Linked DNA regions of Luteolibacter sp. Y139. Each later gene encodes a partner of the first gene's protein in a complex. Links are inferred from orthologs where the notes say so. Each region holds a gene or a part of one and is shown on either strand. Other genes may lie near its edges.

The links. The genes of interacting proteins can lie anywhere in the genome.
Region 2: the proteins of dnaN (region 1) and dinB are in contact, whole or in part, in a solved structure (PDB 1OK7), measured with the Escherichia coli proteins. The link is inferred for Luteolibacter sp. Y139 from one-to-one orthologs.

What each region holds. Positions count from the first base shown.
Region 1 is NZ_JBBUKT010000008.1:164,025-168,402, reverse strand. What follows is about bases 740-3,551. They hold dnaN (DNA polymerase III subunit beta), read right to left. Parts: upstream 2,789-3,551; coding sequence 1,691-2,788; downstream 740-1,690. Other genes in these bases: dnaA (chromosomal replication initiator protein DnaA), read right to left, coding at 2,929-3,551; WKV53_RS19390 (DUF7133 domain-containing protein), read left to right, coding at 740-1,554. Outside these bases: more of WKV53_RS19390, read left to right, coding at 1-739; more of dnaA, read right to left, coding at 3,552-4,350. UniProt on the Escherichia coli protein: Confers DNA tethering and processivity to DNA polymerases and other proteins. Acts as a clamp, forming a ring around DNA (a reaction catalyzed by the clamp-loading complex) which diffuses in an ATP-independent manner freely and bidirectionally along dsDNA.
Region 2 is NZ_JBBUKT010000001.1:128,131-131,741, forward strand. The notes cover bases 784-3,611. They hold dinB (DNA polymerase IV), read right to left. Parts: upstream 2,801-3,611; coding sequence 1,766-2,800; downstream 784-1,765. Other genes in these bases: WKV53_RS00525 (SdiA-regulated domain-containing protein), read right to left, coding at 784-970; WKV53_RS00530 (gamma carbonic anhydrase family protein), read left to right, coding at 1,201-1,740; WKV53_RS00540 (SDR family NAD(P)-dependent oxidoreductase), read right to left, coding at 2,882-3,611. Outside these bases: more of WKV53_RS00525, read right to left, coding at 1-783. UniProt on the Escherichia coli protein: Poorly processive, error-prone DNA polymerase involved in translesion repair and untargeted mutagenesis. Copies undamaged DNA at stalled replication forks, which arise in vivo from mismatched or misaligned primer ends.

The sequences.
Region 1 (4,378 bases):
AACCTGCTGCAGGCGAATCCAGCGGTGAAGATGAAGTACAACGACACCAACGCGCTCGGCAGCAACCGCACGTGGCCGATCCGCGTCACCCCCGGCGTCAACCGCGGCTACATGTCGAAGTCCAACGGCTACAACGAGCAGACGCTGGACCCGAAGACCTACAAGCTCATCAACTGCACCGCCGCCGCCGGCATCACCGTCTATCGCGGCACGAATTTCCCGAAGGACTATTACGGCATGGGCTTCTCGACCGAGGCCTCGGTCAATCTGGTGAAGGCAATCAAGATCGAGGAGAAGGACGGCAAGCAGAGCGGTACCCATCCCTTCGGCGAAAAGGAATTCCTCGCCTCCACCGACGAACGCTTCCGTCCGGTCAATGTCTACACGGCTCCCGATGGATCGCTCTACCTGGTGGACATGTATCACGGCATCATCCAGCACAAGACCTACCAGACGAGCTACCTGCGCCAGCAGCACTTGTCGCGCGGACTGGACAAGCCGGGCCTCGGCAATGGCCGCATCTACCGGATCCGTAGTACTTCCGGAAAGCTAGAGCCGAAGGTGGACATCGCCGCCCTGCAGGGAGTGGAGCTCGTGAAGATGCTGATGCATCCGAACGCCTGGCACCGCGAAACCGCCCAACGGGTGATGGTGGATCGCAAGGATCCCGCGCTGGTTCCCCTGCTCGCCAAGCTGGCGGCCAGCGGCACTCCCGTGGCACGCGTGCATGCCTTCTGGACCCTCGAAGGCATGGGTGCCTTGAAAGCCGAGCATCTCACCGCGGCACTCCGGGACAAGGATCCCAAGGTCCAGTCGTCGGCACTGTGGGCCTGCACGCGACTTGATGCTGCTGAGCTCTCCAAGCTTGAGGCCGGTCTGGTTACCCTGAAGCCCGCCGCGCCGGAGGCAGCCCCTTACCTGGCCCGCGTGCTCGGTTCGCTGGGCACGGCGAAATCCCTTGATGCCCTCGCGGCGCTGCTGAAGGCCGAGTCCAAGGAGCGGTTCGTTCGAGAAGCGGCGGTTTCCGGCCTGCACGGTCATGAAGCCGAGTTCGCCAAGCTGGCCGATCCGAAGGACAACGCGCTGGTCGCCTGGCTCGACCAAGGCGCGAAGAATGCGACCACCGCTTCCGAAGGCCCATCGCTCAAGGGCGAGGAGCTTGCCTCCTTCAATCGCGGCAAGGCGCTTTTCGCCGGTGAAGCGGTTTGCTTCAGCTGCCACGGCCCGGATGGCGGTGGTGTCACCGCCCTCGGCCCGCCGCTCGATGGCTCGGAATGGGTCACCGGCAAGCCGGAGCGGTTCGTCAGCATCCTGCTCCACGGCATGACCGGCCCGGTCACCGTGGCTGGCCAAAACTACACCCCTACCGCCGACATGCCATCGCTGGGGATCAATCCGATGTTCACTGACCAGAAGCTCGCCGACATCGCGACCTATGTCCGCAACGAGTGGAGCAACAAGGCTACCGCCGTGACACCGGACCTCGTGAAGAAGCAACGCGAAGCCACCAAGGCCCGCACCGGCCGGCCGTGGACGGCGCCGGAGCTGAAGTAACGGACGGCTCTTTCTGATTTACGGCCCGACTGGAGATTCCGGTCGGGCCGTTTTCTTTTGGCAACTCAAGCGGCTGACCAAAAGAAAGCCCGGAGCACCTTGCGGCGTCCGGGCTTGAAAATGGTTGGTGGCTTCTTTAGCCCGTCACGCGCATCGGCATGATGACGTAGAGGAAGCTGCCGTCGATGCGGACCACGCCGGGGCTCATCTCGTCAATCAGATCGAGGTAAACGGTGTCACTCTCGAGGTTGCGCAGCGGAGCCATCAGGAACTCCGGATTGAAAGCGATCTGCATCGCCTTGCCGCCGTAGGCGACTTCCATCGTTTCGCGGGCTTCACCGACATCCGGCGAGTTGGCGGTGACTTCCACGACGTTCGAACCGAAGACGAGCTTCACCGAGTTCGACTTGTCGGAGGACAGGAGCGAGACGCGGCGGACGGTGTCGAGGGTGGATTCGCGTGGCAGCTCGACGCGCTCGGTCGAGTCGCCCGGGATCACCTGGCGGTAGTTCGGGTAGTTGCCTTCGATCAGCTTGCTGATGAGAAGGTGTTCGCCGATGGAGAAGGAGATCTGGCTGTCCGAGAGGCGGATGAGCACTTCGCCGGCATCGCCGAGCAAGCGCTGGAGTTCCTGAACGGCCTTGGTCGGCACGATCACGTCGGTCTCGTGGCTGGCCGGGAAATCGAGGTCGTTCTCGACCATCGCGAGGCGGCGGCCGTCGGTGGCGACGAGCGTCAGCTTGCCGTCACGGAAAGAGGTGTAGATGCCGTTGAGGACGTAACGGGTCTCATCGGTCGAGATCGCGTAGGAGGTCTTCTTAAGGCCGTCGCGCAGTTGCTGCTGCGGCATGCGGAATTCCTTGGCTCCCTCGAAGTCGGGAAGCGGCGGGAAGTCGTCTTGGCCGAGGCCGATAATCTTGAAGAAGGACGGGCCGCTCTGGATCGAGGCGATGTTCTTGGCATCGACGGTGATCTCGACCTCGCTCGCCGGGAGCTCGCGGACGATGTTGACGAGGCGCTTGGCCGGCAGGGTGGTCGCGCCTTCCTTTTCGATCTTGGCTTCCACCGAGCCGGTGATGCCCACATCGAGGTCGGTGGTAGTGAAGGTCAAACGGCCGTTTTTCGCCACCAGCAGCACGTTCGAAAGAATCGGCAGGGTCGTGCGAGTGCTGACCACGTGCTGGACCTTCTGCAGCCCCTCAAGGAGGGCTTCTTTGGAAATGCTGAACTTCATGGGGAAAAGCGGGAGACTCGTTGGCTGGGGGTGATGCTCTCCGCAATCTCCGACCCTTGGCAAGCCAATCTATCGGGAATGCCATGGAAGGTCGCCCGCCTCGGACGACCTCCCGGAATTTCAAAAAATCCCCACCGTTTTCAGCGTCGCAGCGAGGCCTCGATGACCGCGACCGCGTCCCGTGTGGAGAGATCGGCCTCCATTTGTGCCGTGATCCGTTTCACCGCGTGGATAACCGTCCCGTGATCCCGTCCGCCGAAGGCCTCCCCGATCTCCATGAGCGACTGCTTGGTGAGCGTGCGGCTCAGGTACATGGCCACCTGGCGGGGAAAGGCGATGCTGGCCGGACGGCGGCGGCTGGTCATGTCTGCCAGACGAACGTCGAAATGATCGGCCACGGCGCGCTGGATCGAATCGACCGTCACCTGCTTGCCGGTTTCCTCGCGCAGGAGGTCGCGGAGAAGGTGCTCCACGCGCTCCTCGGTCACCCTCTCCCCCGCCAGCGAGGCGAAGGTGGCGACGCGCATCAGCGCACCTTCCAGGCGGCGGACATTGCTGCGGATGCGGTCAGCCAGGAAGCGCATGATGCCCTCCTCGACCTTCACCTTCCACTCGTCGCGCTTCTTCTGGAGGATCGCGAGGCGGGTCTCGAAGACCGGCGGTTGGATCTCCACCGTGAGGCCGCATTCGAAGCGGGATACGAGGCGCGGCTCCAGATTCTTGATCTCGCTGGCCGGGCGGTCGCTGGTGAGGACCACTTGGCAACGGCCATCGAGCAGCGAGTTGAAGGTGTGGAAGAATTCCTCCTGCGAGCGCTCCTTGCCGCCGATGAACTGGACGTCATCGATGAGCATCAGCTCGGCCGTGCGGTAGCGCTTGCGGAAGCGCTCGAGGTCGCCCTTGCGGACGGCGTCGATGAACTCGTTGGTGAACTTTTCGCAGGTCAAATAGACCACGCGGGAAGCAGGCATGCTGCGCAGGAATTCCTGGCCGATCGCCTGCATGAGGTGGGTCTTGCCGAGACCGGAGCCACCGTGAATGAAGAGCGGGTTGTAGCCCGGCCCCTTGCGCTTGCCGACGGCCTCGCAGGCGGCGTGGGCGAACTGGCTGTTCGCGCCGACGACGAAGTTATCGAGCGTGAATTGCGGATTGAGACCGGACGTCTTGAGACGCTTCTCAAAGCTCACTTCACCGCCCATCGGAGCGACCTGCGCCGGGCGAGCCGGCACCGCGCGATCGATGTCCGAAGCAGCGGGCTCGAGGATCTCGGCGAGCTTGTCCTCCACCACCAGCCTCACCCCGCGAACGCCTTCGATCGTCTCTGCCACCGCGGTGGCGAGTTCCGGCATGTAGTTCGTCTCGATCCACACCTGGTGGATGTCATTCGGCACGGCAACGACCGCCTTCGAATCCTCCACCGCCACCAACCGCGAAGCCCGGAACCAACGCTGGTAAGCATCCTTGCTCACCAGACCGCCGAGAACTTCGCAGGTTGCTTCCCATTGTGCAGCCACGTCAGCGATGGCCGTCATTGCATCCTCCTCGAACTCCTCAGATTCCATGTTTGTCACGTGCGTAGTCAAAAAAGGT
Region 2 (3,611 bases), on another replicon or contig:
TGGAGCCGCTGACCTTGGCCGTGAGCCCGCGATAGGAATCGGCTCCCGATCCCGCGATCCCGTTGGCAGTCCAAGTGCCGCTGACCAGCGAGTACTTCTGGACGCCACCGCGGCCGCCACCGGTGGTGGTGTCGTCGGCGATGTAAAGTGTATCGACGCCGCTCACTCCCGCATCCAGATCGGCGAGGAAGAAAGCGTAGGAACTCGGGCAAAGCGTGTCCGTCAGGCCGGGAAGCCGGGTCACGGTCTGGCCCGTCGAGGTCGGAAGCCCCGTGCCAACGGTGCTGACACCCTTGAAGGTATTCGTTCCCGAACTGGCCGACGCGTAAAGCTGGCCGCCGAAAATCGACAAGACGCGCGAGTTTGCCAGCGAGGCCGAGGAAAGATCGGTGGAAGTGGTGGTTGCCAGGGTGGGCGCGTATCGCACGCCGTTGCTGCCGCCGGAAACCCAGACGGAGGTGCCGTCATTCGAAGCCGCTCCGCGGATGTTATTGCCCGTGGGAGCGTCGGTGAGCGCAGTGGACGTGCTCACGATGCCGGACCCATCGACCCGGGCGACCACCCGGTTCGTGGTCGCTGCCGGCGTGCTCGCCACACCGGTGGTCGGGATCGGTGCATCGTAGCCGGTGGCGAGAAGGTATCTGCCGTCGGCGCTCCGCGTGATCATGCCCTCGGACGAGGCAGTGCCGCTCACCACCAGACGCTTGTCAGAGCCGGAGACCGCCGTCGGCATCGGGATCGACTGCACGAGCGCACCTGCAGGCGTGTACTCATCCAGAAACACCGGGTTGCCGGTGTTCACCAAGCTGCCGGTGCCGGTGCCGGCCCGGTAGATCACAACGTTGCCCGTGGTGAATGGGGCCGCAGTCGCGATGCCGCCGGCCGCGAAGCCGAGCAAGGCGGTCAGGGAGGAAAGCCCTGAGAGGGAGGAAATCGACGGTGTCGAGGATTTGAGTGGAGACGGTGTCATGGGGATCCGGTGGGAAGTGTGGTCCGCGATTGCCTCGCGGAAGCTCGTCGATCTCCTCCCAGCCACCTTAAATCGAAACGCCGTGACCGCTTCGCTTGGAAAAGTGAAGGCTGGCCCGTGCGGCGACACAAGGGGGTCAGGATTTGTGACTAGCTTGCCCCGTCTACCCGTTCTGCCCCATCGGTCTCTTTCCGTTCGGTAGCAAATCCGCCACATTCGCGGCTGACAGCATGCCGGACGCATCCCACGTTTCTCCTGCCATGGCCATCGAGCGCTACGAGTCTTTTACGCCGCAAATCCATCCTACCACCTTCATTGCCAACAGTGCCGACGTCATCGGCCGCGTGACCTTGGGCGAGGAAAGCAGCGTCTGGTACAACACCACCCTGCGCGGCGATATCAACGAAATCGTCATAGGACCGCGCTCCAATGTGCAGGACAACGCCGTGATCCACCTCGCCGATGACTACGGCTGCTACGTCGGCGAACTCGTCACCGTCGGCCACTCCGCCATCCTCCACGCCTGCACGGTGAAGGATGAAGTGCTCGTCGGCATGGGAGCCATCGTGCTCGATGGCACCGTGATCGGCGAACGCTCGATCATCGGCGCGGGCGCCCTCGTCACCGGCGGCACCGTGATCCCTCCAGGCTCTCTCGTGCTCGGATCACCGGCAAAGGTCGTGCGCACCCTCTCGCTCGACGAGCAGGCCAAGGTAAAAACCTGGGCCGAGAAGTACGTCGTCCAGTCCCGCAAGTATTTGGCTCGATAAGGGGTGTCGACGTTCCGTCGACGCGTCAGAGCAACTCCATCTGCTCCCTCCCCTCCGGATCCCGGAACCGCACCCCCACGCCTAACAACCGCACCGGCTTCCCCTCACCCCGCTGCCACGCTTCCTCCAGAAGCTCGTCGAAAATCTCCGGCTCCAGCACGGCATGCGCCCTCTCCGCCGTAGTCCGCGTGAAGTCCGCGAACTTCATCTTCACCACCAGCGAGCGAATACCACGCGTCTCATGACGGGTAAGGTCCGCCGTCAGTTCATCCAGCATCGCGTGCAACGGCGACCTCAGTTCATCCAGCGTCACCAGATTCTCCCGGAAGGTATTCTCATTGCTGATCGACTTGCGGATGCGCCGCGGCTCCACCTCACGGTCATCGATGCCGCGGCATAGCTCCCACAATTCGAGACCCCACTTGCCGAAGCGCCGCGCCATCTCGATCTTGTCGTAGCGCTGCATGTCGCCGCAGGTTTTGATGCCGAGCGACTCCAGCTTCGTCCGCATCTTGCCACCCACTCCCCACAGCCTGCCCACCGGCAGGTCCCGCATGAACGCCTCCACGTCGGTCGGCCCGACCTCATGCTGCCCATCCGGCTTGTTCCAATCACTGGCAATCTTCGCGATGAGCTTGTTCGGCCCGATGCCCGCCGATGCCGTGATTCCCAGCTCCTCGCGGATCTGATTGCGGATCTCTCGCGCCACCGATTCCCCCGAGGAATTCAGGTGGGAAAGATCCAGATAAGCCTCATCCAGCGACAGCGGCTCGATCTTCTCCGTGAAGCGCCCGAAGATCGCACGCACCTGCGCACTCACCGCGCGATAGAGGTCGAAGCGCACCGGCACCAGGATCAGCTGCGGGCAAAGCTGCAACGCCTTGAACACCGGCATCGCCGACCGGCAACCGAACTTCCTCGCCTCGTAGTTCGCCGTGGTCAGCACCCCGCGCCGCGAACTGCCGCCCACGCCCACTGGTTTGCCACGCAGCGAAGGATTCTCCCTCTCCTCGATCGCCGCGTAGAAGCAATCCAAGTCGATGTGGATGATCTTGCGCATGCGACCAATTGAGGAAACCGCAGGGCCTGCTGGAGCGCAAGCGACCTTGAGGAGTGTCGACATTCTGTCGACACATCATCCTCACGCCTTCTTCGGAACCGCCTTCACCGCCCCAACCGAAATCCCCCCGTCCACCAACAACGTCTGCCCCGTCATATAGGCACCCGCATCGGAAGCCAGGAACACTAGCGTCCCATCCAGATCCCCCGGCGCTCCAGGCCGTTTCAGCGGAATGCGATCGGTCAGATAATCCACCCACCCCGTATCCTCATACATCACCGCATTCTGCGCCGTCTTGAACCAACCCGGGGCGAGGCAATTCACCGTGATCCCATGCCTCCCCCAATCATCCGCCAGGCTCATCGTCAGCTGCTTCACACCACCACGGCTCGCGCCATACGGAGCAAGGCCCGCATAGCCATTCACGCAAGTGACCGAACCGATATTGATGATCCGCCCGTAGCCACGCTCCACCATCCGTCGCGCGATCGCCTGGGCCGTGAAGAACACGCCGCGCAAATTGGTATCGAGGATCAGATTCCAATCATCCCACGTCACCTCAAGCGCAGGCTTGCGGACATTGCAGCCGGCGTTGTTCACCAGAATGTCGAGATGCCCCGCAGCAGACCACGCAGCTTCTGCCGCAGCATCGATGCTTTCCTTGTCGCGCACATCCAGCACCACCGGCCAAGCCTCGCGCCCGAGCGCCTCGACTTCCGCCACGGTCTCATCCAGCGAAGACAAGGTCCGGCTCGTGACAACGACATCCGCACCGGCTTTCGCAAGCGCGAGCGCGAAGCCTTTGCCCAGC